3 regions of the Cryobacterium sp. AP23 genome follow, and region 2 is predicted to be linked to each of the others. Evidence: predicted binding sites of a transcription regulator. Region 2 holds the regulator's gene; each other region holds the start of a gene.
The links. The regulator HspR, encoded in region 2, represses chaperone genes until heat shock. The targets are predictions, from matches to a motif close to AAGTTGAGTCNNNNNGACTCAACTT.
Positions count from the first base shown of each region.

Region 1: ACU5E9_RS00930 (ATP-dependent Clp protease ATP-binding subunit) is a predicted target of HspR. The motif match lies at 2,383-2,407, and genes of this name have one in related genera.
Region 3: ACU5E9_RS07670 (Hsp20/alpha crystallin family protein) is a predicted target of HspR. The motif match lies at 3,315-3,339, and genes of this name have one in related genera.

Region 1 is NZ_CM133415.1:192,649-198,570, reverse strand. Features, by position in the region: gene ACU5E9_RS00930 (ATP-dependent Clp protease ATP-binding subunit) at 1-2,343, opposite strand, end outside; gene ACU5E9_RS00925 (hypothetical protein) at 2,476-3,099, opposite strand; gene ACU5E9_RS00920 (carboxymuconolactone decarboxylase family protein) at 3,148-3,465, opposite strand; gene ACU5E9_RS00915 (ATP-binding cassette domain-containing protein) at 3,621-4,457, opposite strand; gene ACU5E9_RS00910 (ABC transporter permease) at 4,454-5,506, opposite strand; gene ACU5E9_RS00905 (substrate-binding domain-containing protein) at 5,503-5,922, opposite strand, start outside.
Region 2 is NZ_CM133415.1:2,557,141-2,563,062, reverse strand. Features, by position in the region: gene dnaK (molecular chaperone DnaK) at 1-748, shown strand, start outside; gene ACU5E9_RS12075 (nucleotide exchange factor GrpE) at 748-1,440, shown strand; gene ACU5E9_RS12070 (DnaJ C-terminal domain-containing protein) at 1,433-2,437, shown strand; gene ACU5E9_RS12065 (heat shock protein transcriptional repressor HspR) at 2,447-2,860, shown strand; gene ACU5E9_RS12060 (LysR family transcriptional regulator) at 2,968-3,906, shown strand; gene ACU5E9_RS12055 (putative quinol monooxygenase) at 3,970-4,272, opposite strand; gene ACU5E9_RS12050 (aldo/keto reductase) at 4,269-5,153, opposite strand; gene ACU5E9_RS12045 (NAD-dependent epimerase/dehydratase family protein) at 5,172-5,922, opposite strand, start outside.
Region 3 is NZ_CM133415.1:1,615,092-1,621,013, forward strand. Features, by position in the region: gene ACU5E9_RS07650 (class I SAM-dependent methyltransferase) at 1-726, opposite strand, end outside; gene ACU5E9_RS07655 (type III polyketide synthase) at 731-1,969, opposite strand; gene ACU5E9_RS07660 (phosphatase PAP2 family protein) at 2,030-2,866, opposite strand; gene ACU5E9_RS07665 (hypothetical protein) at 2,992-3,207, shown strand; gene ACU5E9_RS07670 (Hsp20/alpha crystallin family protein) at 3,399-3,842, shown strand; gene ACU5E9_RS07675 (phosphodiesterase) at 4,007-4,945, shown strand; gene ACU5E9_RS07680 (stealth family protein) at 4,875-5,922, opposite strand, start outside.

The sequences.
Region 1 (5,922 bases), 1.9 Mb from region 2:
GAGCGCGTGGCCCTGGGCGGCCAGTCGAGCCTCGGTCTGGGTTAGCAGCAACCGCACGATCTGCCGCAGCTGCGGCTGATCGAGCTTCCGGAACAGCACGACCTCGTCGATCCGGTTGAGGAACTCGGGCCGCATGGCCTCGCGGAGCTTGGCCATCACGCGGTCGCGCAGCGCCTTCTCCGAGCCGAAGCCGTTGTGCGCGCCGTCGAGGTCGGCGGTGAAGCCGAGCGCGCCGCTGCGGCTGGCCAGCACCTCAGAGCCGATGTTCGAGGTCATGATCACCACGGTGTTGCGGAAGTCCACGGTGCGACCCTGGCCGTCGGTGAGCCGGCCGTCGTCGAGCACCTGCAGGAGCAGGTTGAAGACATCCGGGTGCGCCTTCTCGATCTCGTCGAGCAGCACCACCGAGTAGGGGTTCCGCCGCACGTGTTCGGTGAGCTGGCCGGCCTCGTCGTAGCCGACGTAGCCGGGAGGGGCGCCGACCAGACGGCTGACGGTGTGGCGCTCGCCGAACTCGCTCATGTCGAAGCGCAGCATCGCCTTCTCGTCACCGAACAGGGACTGCGCCAGCGACTTCGCGAGTTCGGTCTTGCCCACCCCGGTCGGGCCGAGGAAGAGGAAGCTGCCGACCGGGCGGGAGGCGTCGCCCATTCCGGTGCGGTTGCGCCGCACTGCCTTGGCGATCACCGTGACCGCATCGTCCTGCCCGATGACCCGCTGGTGCAGGTCGGCTTCGAGCGTGGCGAGGCGTTCGCGGTCACCCGCGGTGAGGCGGCTGGCCGGGATGCCGGTGGCCCGGGCGATGATCGCGGCGATCTCCGCCTCGTCCACCACGGCGGACGGGGCCGACACGCCGGCATCCGACCCCTGCGCGGTCTCGGCAGCCTGGATCTTCTCGGCCAGCGCCTCGGACTCGTCCCGCAACCGGGACGCCTCCTCGTAGGCCTCGGCCGCGACGGCGACGGCCTTCGCCGTCTCGAGCCCGGCCAGCTGCTCGCGCAGCGCGTCGACGTCGACCCGGGAACCGAGCGCAAGGCGCGCGCGGGCGCCGGCCTGGTCGATCAGGTCGATGGCCTTGTCGGGCAGGAACCGGTCGGGGATGTACCGGGCGCTCATCTCCACGGCGGCGCGGATCGCGGCATCCGTGTAGCGCACCGAGTGGTGCTCGGCGTAGCGGCCCGCGAGGCCGGCGAGGATCTGCACGGCGTCGTCGATGCTCGGCTCCCCCACCCGCACTGGCTGGAAGCGCCGTTCGAGCGCGGGGTCCTTTTCGACCTTGCGGTATTCGTTGAGGGTGGTGGCGCCCACGACGTGCAGCTCACCGCGCGCCAGGCGCGGCTTGAGGATGTTGCCGGCGTCCATTCCGCCCTCGCCGGCGCCGCCGGCGCCGACCACCGTGTGTAGCTCGTCGATGAAGACGATGATCTCGTCGCTCCGCTCGCTGATCTCATCCATGGTCTTGGTGAGGCGCTCCTCGAAGTCACCGCGGTAACGGGTTCCGGCAAGCATGGCGGGCAGGTCGAGCGCGATGACGCGCTTGCTGCGGAGTTGTTCGGGCACGAGGCCGTCGACGATGGCCTGGGCCAGGCCCTCGACCACGGCGGTCTTGCCCACGCCGGCTTCGCCGATGAGCACCGGGTTGTTCTTGGTGCGGCGGGAGAGGATCTCGACGGTCTGCTCGATCTCGTCGCTGCGGCCGATCACCGGGTCGAGCTTGCCGGAGCGGGCGCGCTCGGTGAGGTCGATGCCGTAGGTGTCCAGCATCGGGGTGTCGGAGGCGTCGGCCGTGGCCCCGGAGCGTTGCGCCTCGTCGGCGTCGGCCTCCTGGGCGCCGGCCTGCAGGGACTCGGCGGTGACGCCGGACTCGGCGAGGACCCGGGCGGCGGGCGAATCCTGGTTCACCACGAAGGCGAAGAACAGGTGCTCCGGGTCGATGTAGGTGGAGCCGAAGGCGCGGGCGACCTGGTGGGCGTCCAGCAGGGCGCGCTGGGCCGACGGGGTGAGGCCGGGCGCGGACTGGGCCTCGCGGTCGCTGGACTCGGGCAGGCGTTGCTCGGCGTCGGCCGCGATCGCGGCGGGGTCGCCACCGGCACGGCGGATGGCCGAGGCGGCGGGTTCCTGCTCCACCATCACGCGCAGCAGGTGCAGCGCGTCGACGTGGGCGTGGCCGTGGTCGACCGCGAACTGGGCGGCCTGCACGAGGATCTCGTGGGTGCGGCGACTGAGCAGCCGGGTGATCTCAATGGGGCGTCCGCCCTGGGCGCGCTGGCCTTGCAGGTAGCGGGCCAGGAACTCGTCGAACGAACCGTTCTCGGAACCGGACGGGCCGAAGTATGTAGGCAAGAAATCCTCCTGGGGAATCTGAACGAGGAGGGATCCCAAAACTTGAGTGCCCTCGACTCAAGTCAACGTCAGGGCGCTCGTTTCATTCCCGCCCCAAGCTGAGATTCCCCTGAGCGCGATCCGCCGGCCGGTTCAGGAGGAGGTGAGGGAGGCGCAGGCGGGTGCGGCGCGGAAGGACTGGCCGAGGGTGCTCGAGGCATCCTTCATGGCCGTGCCGATCGCCTTCGCAGTGGCTGCGAGGTCGGTGAGCAGAGTGCCGGTATCGGCCACGACGGTTGCGAGCGCGGTCACCAGTGCGACCCCGGTCGCGCCCTCCACCTCGGCCGCGCTGGCCTGCAGCGTCTTGAAAGACTGGTCCACCGTCTCGGTCGTGCTGCGCACCTCCGCATAGCCCGGGTCGTCTCCGGTTCCGGTCGGCGCCGACTTCACCGTATCGACGAGGGTGCCCACCGACGTCGAGATCTGGCCCATCTGGTCGGAGATCGAGGTTGCCGCTTGCGAACCGCCCGCGGCCGCCGCCGCGGCGAGCCCCTGCACCTCGGTCTGCAGCGCCGTCGTGTCGCTGCAGACGTTGCCCGCCCAGGTGACCTGGTCGGCGGTCGGCGCCGTGCCGGTCGCTCCCGGCGACGGGGTGGAACTCGAGGTGGCGCTCGGGGTCGGCGACGGCGACGGGTTACTGTACGCCCCGCCACCACCACCGCCCGAGCATCCGGCGAGGAGCATCAGCACGGCCACGACTACGATCGGCTTCTTCACTGGAGCTGCTCCTCACGGGTTGTGGTGCACGAACGGCCTGCGCCGCCGCTACTGCGTGTCGGACTCGGAGCCGAGTTCGATCGCGAGGTCGAAGGCCTCGACGATCTTGCGCGCCGACGACATCAGCCGCGGGGTGCCCACGATCGGGGCGACGGCGACGAGCACGTCCTGGATGTCGTCGACGGTCAGTCCCATTTCTGCCGCCGGTCCGATGTGCAGAAAGTACGAGCCGGTGGGCGCATCGACCGCGACCAGTGCCGCGATCCGGGCGATCAAGAGCGTGCGCGGATCCAGTTCGGTGCGGTCCAGTGAGACGGCGTTGATGTCCGCCGCCACATCCAGTACCGGGGTTGTTCCCTTGGCCATCAGAATCACTCCTCTTCGGGGCACCGCCCGTGTGGCGGCGGCACCGTCTGCGTTCGCCGGGCACACCGGTCGGTGCGCCCCGTTTCTCGTCGCCGACGGTACAACCATTCCGGGCGGGCCCTTATCCTCCGAAAAAGGTGAAGCGCCCCGCCGGGTCAGCCGCGCTCGATCTCCCGCGCGAGGGAGTCCAGCTCAGCGCCGCCGGCCATCAGCCGGGTGAGCTCCTCGATGCGGATGCCCGTCTTGTCGAATTCGCCCAGGCTGGCACCCCGGTTCAGCACCAGGAACCGGTCCCCGACTGGGTAGGCGTGGTGCGGGTTGTGGGTGACGAACACCACACCGAGGCCGTTGTCGCGGGCATGGGCCACGTAGCGCAGCACGACGCCGGCCTGCTTGACGCCGAGGGCGGAGGTGGGTTCGTCGAGGATGACGACCCTGGCGCCGAAGTGGATGGCCCTGGCGATCGCCACGGACTGCCGTTCACCGCCGGACAGGGTGCCGATCGGCTGGTCGACGTCGCGCAGGTCGATCCCCATGCGGCGGAGCTCCGCGAGCGTGATGGCGCGCATCTCGCTCACCCGCAACCGTGAGAACGGCCCGACGCCCGAGGAGAGTTCGGCGCCCAGGAAGAAGTTGCGCCAGACCGGCATCAACGGCACGATCGCGAGGTCCTGGTAGACGGTGGCGATGCCGGCATCCAGTGCCTGCCGCGGCCCGGTGAAGCGCACGGGCAGGCCGTCGAGCAGCACCTCGCCCGACGAGTGCGGATGCACACCGGCGAGGACTTTCAGCAGCGTCGACTTGCCGGCGCCGTTGTCGCCGAGCACGCACAGCACCTCGCCGGCGCCGACGGCGGTGGAGATGTCGCTGAGCGCAATGACGGACCCGTAGACCTTGCCGATGCCGCGCACCTCGAGGATGGGCGTTGCCCGCCCGTCGCCGCGCACGCCCGCGCCGCTCACGCCCTCGCCGCTCATACTCGCGCCGCTCATGCCCGCACCCCGGCCTGGCGGCGCACCGACAGGTTCACTAGAACCGCGAGCAGCAGCATCCCGCCGAGGAAGGCCTTGAGCCAGTTGTTATCCCACTGAGCGAAGACGATGCCCTGCAGGATCATGCCGTAGATGAGCGCGCCGAGGGCGGCGCCGATCGCCGATCCGTAGCCGCCGGTGAGCAGGCATCCGCCCACCACGGCGCAGATGATGTAGACGAATTCCTGGCCGATGCCGGTGGTGGCCTGCACCGTGGCCACGTCGAACAGCGAGAGCATGCCGACCAGCCAGCCGGCACCGGCTGTGCCCATGAACAGGGCGATGCGGGTGCGCTTCACCGGCACCCCGGTCTGCACGGCGCTCTGCAGCTGGCCGCCGATCGCGAAGATCCAGTTGCCATAGCGGGTGCGCAGCAGCAGCCAGCTCACCAGCGCGGTGATCCCGATCCACCAGAAGATCGACACCTTCAATTCGAGGCCCAGCAGCGGGATCGTCGACCCGAAGATGGCCTTGCCGGTGTCGAAGCCGGGCACCAGGGTCATGTTCTGGATGGCCACCTGGCCGGTGACCAGCTTGGTGCCGGCCAGGTTCAGGCCCTGCAGGATGAAGAAGGTGGCCAGGGTCACGATGAAACTCGGGATGCCGGTCTTCACCACAAGGAAACCGTTGAAGGCTCCCACCGCGAGGGCGATCAGCAGGGCCAGCAGCATGGCGGACCACAGGTTCATGCCCCACTGGGTGGTGAACGCGCCGACGAGTAGGCCGGTGGTGCCGGTCATGGCGCCGGCGGAGAGGTCGAACTCGCCGCCGATCATGAGCATCGCCACGGCGACGGCCATGATGCCGAACAGCGACGCCGAGTACAGCCAGGTGGCCGCGCCGGCCGGGCTGAGGAACGCCGTGGTCGCGAGGGAGAAGTAGGTGAAGATCGCCAGGGCGGCGACGAGGGCGCCCATCTCGGGCCGGCGCAGCAGGCGCGCGACCGGATGCGTCGCCGCCAGTCGTTCGTCGCTGCCCGGCGCCTTCCGGGGTGGGGTGAGCACGGTCATCGGGTACCTTGGCCGGCGAACGCCGCCACCTGGCCGGCGTTCTCCTTGGTGACGAAGCCCGGGCCGGAGTAGACCGGCTGGCTGCCGCCGACGACGTTGCCGTTGGTGTAGAACAGCTCGAAGAAACTCACCGGCAGGTAGCCCTGCAGGTAGGGCTGCTGGTCGACGGCGAAGAGGATGCTGCCGTCCTCGATCAGGCTGGTGACGTCGGCGGACACGTCGAAGGTGCCGATCTGGGCGTCGCTGCCGGCCTCGGCAGCGGCCTGGGCGGCGGCCACTCCCACGGCGGAGTTGAGGGTGAGGATCCCGTCGATGCTGGGGTCGGTCAGCAGGGCGCTCTTGATGGTGTTCTGCGCATCCGCGACGTTGGCGATGTCGACCTGCACGTTCGTCATGGTGCCGTCGAGGGTGTCGGC
Region 2 (5,922 bases):
GCTGAGCCTCGGCATCGAGACCAAGGGCGGCATCATGACGCGCCTCATCGAGCGCAACACCGCCATCCCCACCAAGCGCAGCGAGACCTTCACCACCGCCGACGACAACCAGCCGTCCGTGGCGATCCAGGTCTTCCAGGGCGAGCGCGAGTTCACCCGCGACAACAAGAACCTGGGCACCTTCGAGCTCACCGGCATTGCGCCGGCCCCGCGCGGCATCCCGCAGGTGGAGGTCACCTTCGACCTCGACGCCAACGGCATCGTGCACGTGTCCGCCAAGGACAAGGGCACCGGCAAGGAGCAGTCGATGACGATCACCGGCGGCACCGCGCTGGGCAAGGAAGACATCGAGCGCATGGTGCGCGAGGGTGAAGAGCACGCCGCCGAGGACAAGCGCCGCCGTGAGGCCGCCGAGACCCGCAACACGGCCGAGCAGCTCGCCTACTCGATCGAGAAGCTGATCAAGGAGAACGACGACAAGCTGCCCGAGGACGTCAAGTCCGAGGTTCAGGGCGACGTCGACGCTCTCAAGTCCGCCCTCGCCGGCGACGACGATGACGCGGTCAAGACCGCGTTCGACAAGCTGAACGAGAGTCAGGGCAAGCTCGGCGAGGCCATCTACGCCTCCAGCCAGGCGGATGCCGCCGCCGGCGAGTCCGAGACCGCCGCGCCTGCCGACGACGCCAAGTCGGACGAAGACGTTGTCGACGCCGAGGTTGTCGACGACGAGGACGAAGCGAAGAAGTAATGACAGACACCAACCGTCCGGACGAGAACCGTCCCGAGGACGAGTCTGCTGCTGCGGGAGCGCCCGAATCGGGCGCCCCCGCGGCGGGCGGGCTCGGCGCCGGGACCGACGCAGAAGCCGAACTGGCTGCTGCGGTTGACGCGACCGAGGCATCCGAAGTGCGCCAGGGCGACGAGCCCGCCACCGACGACGCCGCGACCGCCGAAGGCATCGAGGAAGACGAGCTGACCGTGCAGGACATCCTGGACGCGGCCAACCTCGAGGTCTCCGACCCCTCCAGCGAGCACCTCGCCGACCTCAAGCGGGTTACCGCCGAGTACGCGAACTACCGCAAGCGCACCGAGGCCAACCGGGAGATCGAGCGCGAGCGCGTCACCGGTGAAGTCGCCAAGGTGCTCCTGCCGGTGCTCGACGACCTGTACCGGGCCGAGAAGCACGGCGACCTCGAGGGCGATTCCGCCTTCGCGACCATCGCCGCCAAGCTGCGCGCCAGCACCGAGCGGATCGGCCTCAAGCCGTACGGCTCGGTCGGCGACGTGTTCGACCCCACCGTGCACGAGGCCATCTTCCAGCAGCCCAGCGCTGACGTCGAGGTGGAAACCGTCGGCGATGTCGTCGAGACCGGCTACTACCTCGGGTCCTCGCTGTTGCGGGTAGCCAAGGTCGTCGTGCAGGTACCGAGCGATGGCTAGCCAGGACTGGTTCGATAAGGACTTTTACAAGGTTCTCGGAGTCTCGAAGGACGTCTCCGCGGCCGACCTGAAGAAGGCCTACCGCAAGCTCGCGCGCAAGTACCACCCGGACTCCAACCCGGGCAACGCGGCGGCGGAAGCCAAGTTCAAGGAGATCAGCGAGGCCCACTCGGTGATCGGTGACCCCGAACAGCGCAAGGAGTACGACGCCGTGCGCGCCATGGGCGGTGGAGCTCGCTTCACCGCCCCTGGCCAGGGTGGCCAGCAGGGCGGTTTCGACGACGTCTTCGGCGGCATGTTCGGTGGTGGAGCCCGGCAACAGGGCTACTCCTACGAGCAGGCCGGTTTCGACGACATCCTCGGCGGCATGTTCGGTCGCGGCGCCCAGGGTGGTGGTGGCCGGTTCGGCACCTCCACCGGCGGCTTCCGTGGCCAGGGCGGGCCGACCAGGGGACGCGACGTGATCGCATCCACCACGGTCGACTTCATCACGGCCACGCAGGGTGACCAGATCACACTGCAGACCCAGGAGGGTCGGCCGATCAAGGTCAAAATTCCCGCCGGCGTCGCCGACGGGCAGAAGATCAAGCTGCGCGGGCAGGGGCAACCCAGCCCGGACGGCGGCGAGACCGGCGACATCGTGCTCACCGTCACCGTGCGCAAGCACCCGGTGTTCGAACGCGAGGGCCTCAACCTGCGCGTGAACGTGCCGGTGACCTTCGTGGAGGCCGCGCTCGGCGCCACCATCGAGGTGCCCACCCTGGGTGGGCCCCCGGTGAAGCTGCGGGTGGCTCCCGGCACCCCGAGCGGTCGGGTGCTGCGGGTCAAGGGCCGTGGCGTCGTCACGCCGAAGGGCTCCGGCGACCTGCTCGCCGTGGTCCAGGTGGCTGTGCCGTCGCACCTGTCGAAAGACGCCGAGGAGAAGCTGCTCGCGTTCAACGAGGCGCTGCCCAAGGAGAACCCGCGCGACGACCTGCTGCAGCGGGCCAAGGGTTAGCGAACGCCGATGGATGAGAACACCCGGGTCTTCGTGATCAGTACCGCCGCAGAGCTTGCCGGGATGCACCCGCAAACCCTGCGGCAATACGACCGCCTTGGGCTCGTCAGCCCCGGCCGCACGCCGGGCCGCTCGCGCCGCTATTCGATGCGGGACGTGGCCCGGCTGCGGGAGATCGCCGACCTCGGGGCAGAGGGCGTGAGCCTGGAAGGCATCCGTCGGATTCTCGCGCTGGAGGACACCGTGCGCACCCTGGAAAGTCGGGTGGGTGACCTCGAGGCCGCCCTGGCCGACGAGCTGCTCAACCGTCCGGGCCGCCGCGTCTTCGCGGCGGGCCTGGCCGGGGACGTCACCTCGATGCGCGCCGGCACTCGCACCCGCCGTTCCAACCAGATCGTGATCTGGCGCCCCCTCGACAAGTAACCGCGGCACGTAACCCTCGCGAGTTGCCCCGCTGCGGACGAGTTGCCCCGGTACAACGGGGCAACTCGTCCGGACGGGGGCAAGTCGGCGAACCATAGACTTGCTGAATGGAACTGCGCCAGCTTGAGCACTTCGTGACGGTCGCCGACGAACGCCACTTCACCCGGGCAGCGGAGCTGCTGCACATCTCCCAGTCCGGGCTGTCCGCCTCGATCCGGGCCCTGGAGATCGAACTGGGCACCTCCCTGTTCATCCGCAGCACCCGCCGGGTCGAGCTCACCGCCGCCGGCCAGGCTCTGCTGACGGATGCGCTCCGCACGCTCGCCAGCGCCGCAGCCGCCCAGAATGCCGTCGCCGCGGTGCGCGGCCTCATGCGCGGACGCCTGACCGTGGGCGCGGAACCGTGCCTCGGCTCCGTCGACCTGCCCGCCGAGCTGGCCCGCTTCCGCACGGCCAACCAGGGCGTCGAGGTGCGGCTGCGCCAGGTGGGCTCGGTCGAGCTCATCGAGGGCGTCGCGAGCGGCACCACCGATGTGGCCCTCGTCGTGGACACCGGCGACACCCCGCCCGGCGTGCGGTTGCACCGCCTGAGCAGCCAGAAGATGGTGGCGCTCTGCCATCCCGACCACCCGGTGGCGGCGCTGGCCGAGGTGGACCTCGACACCCTGCGCAGCGAGCCGTTGATCGGATTCCAGGCCGGCTGGGGCGCGCACATGCTCGCCCGGCGGGCGTTCGCCGCGGCCGGCTTCGAGTACCGGGCGGCGATGGAGGTCAACGACGTGCACCCGCTGCTCGAGCTGGTGGGCTACAACCTGGGCGTGGCGATCGTGCCCACGAGCTTCGCGCTGAAACGGCCGGACGACCTCGTGGCAGTGCCGTTGCCGGCGAACGTGCCGGAGTGGGCGGTGGCGGTGGCGGTCGCCGACGAGCCGAGCCCCGCGGCGTCGGCGTTCCTCGAACAGCTGCTCGAGGATGTCGCCGCCGCGCAGGCCGGCACGTCGGTGGCGAGCGACCTGCCGGTCGACGCGATCGGCTCGGCCGCCTAGCGCTGCCCTGCCCAGAACGGCTGCTACGACCAGACCGCCGTAGCGACGATCCGGCCGCTGCGGCTAGACGGCCAGGGGGATCCGCCCGGAGAACACGGTCTTCACCGGTGGGGCGGCGAGCGCCTCACCGAGCCGGCTGGCGCCCTCGGGGGTGAGCCGCCACGCGGCGTACGCGTCGTGGTCGGCTGCGCTGGCCCACAGCTCGACGACGATCACGTGGGCGGGGTCGGCGTCGTCGACGATCACCTCGAGTCCCTCGTTACCGGGCCAGGCGCGGGTCGCGGTGAGCACCTCGTTCAGCAGGGCCGGCACGGTCTCGAGCGCGGCCGGGTCCAGCTGCAGGTCGAGGTGCACGATCGCGGTCATGCGGACACCGCCTCGGGGGTCGCGGTTGCGGAGAGCATGGAGAGTTCCTCGTCCGACAGGATGAGATCGGCTGCGCGGGTCGAGTCACGGATACTCTCTGGCCGGCTCGCCCCCGGGATGGGGATCACCCGGGGAGATGCGGCCAGGTGCCAGGCCAGGGTGACGACCTGCGGGCTCACGCCATGGGCATCCGCCACCTGCTGGAACGGCGCGAACCGGGTGCCCAGGTCGGCGGCGGACTTGATGCCGCCCAACGGGCTCCAGGACAGGAACGCGACACCGAGCTCGGTGCAGAGGTCCAGCTCGGGCTGGCTGCTGAGGAATGCCGGCGAGTACTGGTTCTGCACGCTCGCCAGCCGGCCGCCGAGGATCGCGTAGGCCTCCCGGATCTGCTCAGGGTTGGCGTTCGAGATGCCGGCCAGGCGGATGACGCCCTCGTCGAGCAGGTCGCGGATGGCGCCGATGGAGTCGGCGTACGGCACCGCGGGGTCGGGCCGGTGGTGGTGGTACAGGTCGATCGCGTCGCCGCCGAGCCGTTCGAGCGACGCGTGCGCGGCCCGCTTGATGTACTCGGGGCGGCCGTCGACGTACCAGGTCCCATCGCCGGGGCGCAGGTGCCCGCCCTTGGTGGCCACGACCACCTGCGCGGTCTCGCCGCCCCAGGTCGCAATGGCGCGGGCGATGAGGGACTCGTTGTGGCCGACCTCATCGGCGTGCAGGTGGTACGCGTCCGCGGTGTCGAACAGGGTCACGCCCTCCTCGAGGGCGGCGTGGATGGTGGCGATGGAGCGGGCTTCGTCCGGCCGGCCCTCGATCGACATGGGCATGCCGCCCAGGCCGATGGAACTGACGGTGCGGTCGCCGATGAGTCGGGTCTTCATAATGTCCAATCTGTGGGGTCAGGAGAGCGGGGAATGCGCGGCAATCAGCCGGTCGAGGGTGGCGTTCAATTCGGCATCCACGACCTGCTGTTCCGGATGCGCGTCGAACCAGGCGATCGCCTCCCGGAAGCCCAAGGCCACTGGGGTGGTGCAGACGAAATCGGGCACGAGCGCCTTCACCTTGCTGTTGTCGAAGATCACCGAGTGCGACCGGTCGCCGAGCAGCCCGCCGCTCCACTCCGGGTTCTCCGCGGCCATGGTGTCGCTGGCCACGTGCACGATCCGGGGAGCGGGGGCGCCGGCGGCACGGGCGTACTCGGCATAGATGGCGTCCCAGGGCAGGTACTCGTCCGAAGTGATGGTGAAGCTCTCACCCACGGCCTGCGAGCGGCCGAACAGGCCGACGAGGGCCTTGGCGAGGTCGGTGCTGTGCGTGAGGGTCCACAGCGACGTGCCGTCGCCGTGCACCACCACGGGCTGGCCGGTGCGCATCCGGTGGATGTCGGTCCAGCCGCCGAGGAGGGTGATCTGGGTGCGGTCGTAGGTGTGTGACGGACGGATGATCGTGACCGGGAAGCCCCGCTCGCGGTAGGCATCCATCAGCACGTCTTCGCCGGCGATCTTGTCGCGGGAGTACTGCCAGAACGGGTTGTGCAGTGGGGTGGATTCCCGCACCGGCAGCGACGCCGGCGGCTTCTGGTAGGCCGAGGCCGAGCTGATGAAGATGTACTGGCCGCAGCGGTCGGCGAACTGACCGATGTCGGCGCGC
Region 3 (5,922 bases), 940 kb from region 2:
CCCGTCCTGCTTGATCCCGGCGGCCGCGGCGCCCGGCGCACTCCAGCGCAGCACCAGCCGGTAGGGCCGCTCCCGGCGCACTGTCCAGCCCGGCGGCGCGGCGGCCTCGAGCTCGGCGAAGGTGAAGCTGCGCCGGATCGAGGTGAGCCCGTCGGCGCGGATATAGGAGTCGCGGAAGAACGGCCAGGTGCCCAGGCCGAAGCCGAGGTACGCGAGCGGGGCCCGTTCGATGTCGCCGTGCAGCACCAGGCCGCGGCTGAGCCGTTCGGAATCCGCCAGCAGCGCGCCGAGGTCGGCGGCGCCGAGGTGGTGCAGCACGTGGTTGGAGAGAACGGTGTCGTAGCGCTCCCCCGCGCTCACCAGGTCGCCACTGTGCGCACGACGGAATTCCAGCCCGGGCAGCGGTGGCTGGCCGGTGGCGTATTCGTGCGCCCGGGCATCCGGGTCGATGGCCGTGACGGTCAGGCGCAGGCCGTCGCGCGCGGCCCACCGGGCCAGCGCCCGGGCCACGTCGCCCCCGCCGGAGCCGATGTCCAGCAGCGCGTGCGGGCGACTGGCCGACAGGCGCGGCCGGATGTCGCGCCGGTAGCTGTGCCGAAGGCCCGACACCACGGCGTTGACGAGCCGGAAGTCGGCGTAGGTGCGCCGGAGCGCCTCGGGGTCGCACGCCGGGTCGTCCATGATCTCGACGGCGTCGACCGCCCGGTCGCGGAGCGTGGGAAGCACGGCCTCAGCCGCGCGTCACGGTCATCAGGCCGGATTCGACGGTGAGGCCGGGGCCGAACGCCATCGCGCAGACGCGCTCGCCGTCGGCGGTGGCCTCGCCGTCGAGGATGGCCTTCATGACGAAGAGGATGGTGGCGCTGGACATGTTGCCGTTGGTGCGGAGGGTCTCCCGCGACGGCACCAGCTGCGCCTCGGTGAGGCCCAGCTTCGCCTCGGTCTTGTCGAGGATGCTCCGCCCGCCCGGATGGATCGCCCAATGGGCGATCGCGGTGCTGAGCGGTGACCCGGGCGCCGTCGCGGTGAGCACCTGCCCGGACGTGGCCGCGGCGGTGCCGTCGGCGTCGGCGGTCACGGCGCCGGCCTCGGCCACGACACCGGCGGCGAGGGCCCGGGTGAGGGACTCGTCGCGGCCGAACAGCGGGGCGAGGGCGGACTCGATGTGCTCGTCGATAATGTGCGGAACGTAGGAGCTGAGGATCATCTCGAAGCCCTCGTCGCCGATCTTCCAGGCCATGTCGCTCTCGCCGACGGGCGTGATCACGGTCTCGAAGTGGTCGAGCACGAGGGCGGCCTCGCCGGGCACCGGCGGGCGGGCGCTGACGATGCCGGCGGCCGCGCCATCCGAGAACAGCGACGAGGCCACGATCGTGTCCGGGTCGCTGGAGGTGCGCAGGTGCAGCGAGCACAGCTCCGCGCTGACGACGAGCACCACGGCGCTCGGGTCGGCCTCGACGAACTGCTTCGCCGTGCGGAGCGCCGGCATCGCGGCGTAGCAGCCCATGAAACCGAGGTGGTAACGCTGGGTGGACGGGGCCAGCCCGAGTTCCCGCACGAGCATGTAGTCCGGGCCCGGCGCGTAGAACCCGGTGCAGGAGACCGTCACCACGTGGGTGATGTCGGCGGCGTCCAGCCCGGGGCAGGCGGCGAGGGCACGGCGGCCGGCCTCCACGAACAGCTTCGTGGCCTGCTCGATGTAGAGCTCGTTGCGCGCGCGGGTGCCGGGCACGAGCAGCCGCTGGCTGGCGGCGTCGAAGAACTGCGGGTCCGTCGCCGTGGAGTCGAGGGTGAGTTCCTCGATCACGGTGTGGCGGGTGTCGATGCCGGAGAGATTGAACGAGGCGGTCACCAGCCGCTGGGCCAACCGGCTGAGGCCGGGTTGCACAGCGAAGATGTCCCGCACTTGCTCCTGCACAAGGACGGTGGGCGGTACAACGGTCTGGAGCGCTCTCAGCGTGACGGCCATGCCCCAGTGTGACACGCACACGGTCACGGGCACACCCCCTGCGCCGGGGCGCGCCGGTGGTTACGGCAGTCGGTCGAACAGGCGCGTGGCGGTGATGGCGAGCGCGAACCCGACCGCGACGATCGCGGTGACGGCGCCGAGGTAGGCCAGCGGTGCCGCGGAGGTTCCGAACGCCCCCGTCGCCCCCATGCCCACGGCGACCGCGGTGACGATCGCCGCCAGCACGGCGATCCAGGTTTGCAACCGCAGTCCCACCCGGGCCGGGCCGGGCCGGCGCGCGGCACGTTGCCGCCCGCCGGAGCGGGTGAGCACGGCGCCGCCGACACACCCCCAGAACGACACCACCAGCAGCGCGGCGATCACGTCGCTCGGCCGGTGCCACAGGCTCACCAGGGTCGACACCCCGGCCGCGACCGCGAAGGCGGCGCCGATGGTGCCGGCCAGCCAGCGGCTGTGCGGGCTGGCGACGAGGAACACGACGAGTGCGGATGCTGCGGCCACCGTCGTATGCCCGGACGGGAATGAGTTGGAGACGTAGCCGTCCACACCGAGGTCCGGCCGGGTGAGGACGATGTTCTTGAGCAACTGGGTGGTGATCACGGCGGCCGTGGCGCTGGCCACCGCCACGACGAGGGCGAACCAGGCCCGCCGGACGACGGCGATGACGATGCTCACGATCGCCCCGACCGCGACCATCACCGAGGGGATGAGGTCGAGCAGACGCTGCGTCAGCGCCATTCCGGTGGTGCCGTCTTCCGCCCCGTTGAAGGCCAGCTGGTCGATGACCTGGCCGGTTTCGTCCCGCACGAAGTACAGGTACAGCGCAACGAAGGCCACGACGCAGAGCAGTGCTGCGCCGATGTATCGGGTGGGGGTGAGACGGGAAATCGAGTGCACCCTCTACCTTCCCACGCGAGTATGGGTGAACCGTGAACGAGGGGTGTGAGCGCGGCGCCGGGCACCGGGCCGTTCGTGTCCGAAAAGTGACTTGACTTCGAGGCGGCGCGGCGTAGCGTCGGAATATGTTCAGCTGGAAGGCGAGGCGCCGGCGCCCCGAACGAGAGCGAGCGGCCGACCGCTCGTTCGATCGCGGCGGCTACCCGGGCCTCGAGGGTGATTTCGAGTCGGAGCGTCGCCGGGCCGCCTCGGCCAGTGACGAGACCGGCGCCCCGTACGAGCACGGCGAGGGAGAAACCCCGGTTCTGCCGTCCTCCGCTCCCGGCCTCACCCACCCCTGAGCCCGTCGAAACCAGCACCCTGGCGGCCCCTCGCCATCCGCTTCGCTGACGGCGAAACACGGCATGGATGAGGTTGCGACGTCCGCCCAAGTGAGTCAAAATATTAACAGTTGAGTCGAGTCGACTCAAGTTTGGAACCAGCGGCCGGGCGACGGGCTCGCGCCGACGATAGTGCAGAAAGTGAGTTGAAAATGGCAATGAACTACGACCCCTTCCGCGAGCTGGACCGTGTCGCCGGCGCCCTCTTCGAGACGCGCGGCCCGCGCCTGATGCCGATGGACCTCTACCGGGCCGGCGATGTCTACGTGCTCAACGCCGACATGCCGGGCATCGACCCGGGCTCCGTCGACATCGACGTGGATGGCCAGCTGCTCACCATCCGGGGAGAACGCACCCTCGCCAACCACGACAATGTGAAGTGGTTGACCCGGGAGCGCACCGCGGGGTCGTTCCTGCGCCAGTTGAACCTGGGCCAGGGCATCGACCTTGACAACATCAGCGCCACGTACGCCAACGGCGTGCTGTCGGTGACCATCCCCGTGTCAGAGGCGGCCAAGCCGCGCAAGATCGAGGTGAGCACCGAAAAGCAGGAGACGCTCACGCTGAAGGAAGGCGAGAAGCATCTGGAGAAGTAGCGCCAGGATGCGAGGAATGACGGGACCCGACGGAAAAAATCTCTCGGGTCCCGTCATTTCGCGTGTTGTACACGCTATGTTCATAATTCTCTGATCGACTGGTTTTGTAGCATCCGCAGCGTAATCCCCGTAAAGTGCATGAGTACCAAACGAATGGAAGCTCCGTGAGCGTTCGAACGGCCGAATATTCCAGGCCGGATTATTTCCTTCTCCACCTCAGTGACACTCACCTGCTCGCAGACGGCAATCGCCTCTACGGCAGTGTGGATAGTGCCAAACACGTCGAACGGTTGATCCGTGACGTCGAGGCGTCCGGCGGTAGACCCGACGCCATCATCATCACCGGCGACCTCGCCGACAAGGGCGAGCCGCACGCCTACGCACAGCTGCGCAGCATCATCGAGCCGGCCGCTGAGCGCATGGGCGCCAAACTGCTCTGGGTGATGGGCAACCACGACAACCGGGCGAACTTCCGCACCGAGTTGCTCGGCCAGGAGCCCAGCCTGGCGCCGATCGACCACGTCGACTACGTCGGCGGGCTGCGCATCATCACCTTCGACACGACGGTGCCCGGCAGCCACCACGGCGAGATCTCCGAGCGCCAGCTCGAGTGGCTCAGCGAGCAGCTCAGCTTCCCGGCGCCCGACGGCACCATCCTCGCCATGCACCACCCGCCGGTGCCGAGCATGCTCGACCTGTCGGTGGCGGTGGAGCTGCGCGACCAGGCCAGCCTCGCGCAGGTGCTGCGCGGCACGGATGTGCGCAGCATCCTGGCCGGACACCTGCACTACTCGTCCACCGCGACCTTCGCCGGCATCCCGGTGTCAGTGGCCTCGGCCACCTGCTACACCCAGGACCTCAATGTGCCGGTCGGCGGCACCCGCGGCCGGGACGGTGCCCGGGCATTCAATCTTGTGCACGTCTACTCCGACACCGTGCTGCACTCGGTGGTGCCGCTGGGCGACTACGAGGCGCTGGATTACATCGACGCCGCCGAAAGCGCTCGTCGGTTGAGCGCTTCCGGCATCGAGATCATGCCGGCGGGTTCTCTCCCCGCGTACCGCGAGCCGCCAATGACCAGGCCGATCCCGGTTCTGCGATAACGTCACCGTTCATCAGGTGTGAGCCCGAGCCGAGGGCGCTCTCAATGAGGGTGTCCTCGCCGTGCTGGCTTTCCGCGATCACGCTTTCGCGTTCCCACGGGGCCACGATCGGGAAGTAGCGCTCGAGGAAGTCGGTGACGGCCTCGGTGCGCACCTCGTCGCTGATCTCGGGGAAGCTGCCGTCGTTGAGGCAGAACATATCCTGGTCGCGGCGCTTGAGCAGCTTGTTCATCTGGCGCAGCGCCAGCTTGAGCGTGGTCTCCACGTAGAGCGAGCGGGCCTGGGTCTGCTCGACGGCCCGGCCGGTGGCCAGCGCGTAGTAGTGGTACAGCGAGTTGGTGACCGAGATGTCGGTCGCCGAACGGAACCGGCTCTTCATGGTGCGGTCGAAGTCCTCGGGGAACTCCGCCTCCATCTCGTGCATGACGCTCTTCCGCAGCGGAGCCGCGGTGTGCTCGAGGTGCCGGGTGGTGACCTTGCCGAAACGTTCCCGCAGCAGCGCCCGGTTCACCCGGGCCGCGTTCTCGAAACCGCTGCGGGTCGGGTCGTTCTCACCCAGGCCGATGCGGGTGGGCGCCTCGATGAACTTGGTGATCCCGCCGGGCGAGAAGAACAGCTCCGGGCCGATCGGACGGCCGAAGAACATGTCGTCGTTGGAGTAGAGGAAGTGCTCGGCGAGCCCCGGGATGTGGTGCAGCTGGCTCTCCACGGCGTGCGAGTTGTGGGTGGGCAGCCCGCTCGTGTCGGGGAAGAAGTCTTCGCTGTTCATGATCGTCACCCGGGGGTGGTCGACCAGCCATTCGGGGGCGGGCGAGTCGGTGGCGATGAAGATTCGGCGCACCCACGGGGCGAACATGTAGACGCTGCGGAGGGCGTACTTGAGTTCGTCGATCTGCCGGAACCGGGCATCCGAGTCGTCACCCTCGCCGACCACGTAAGACTTCATGCGTGCCGCACGGGCCTTCTGGAAGTCGGTG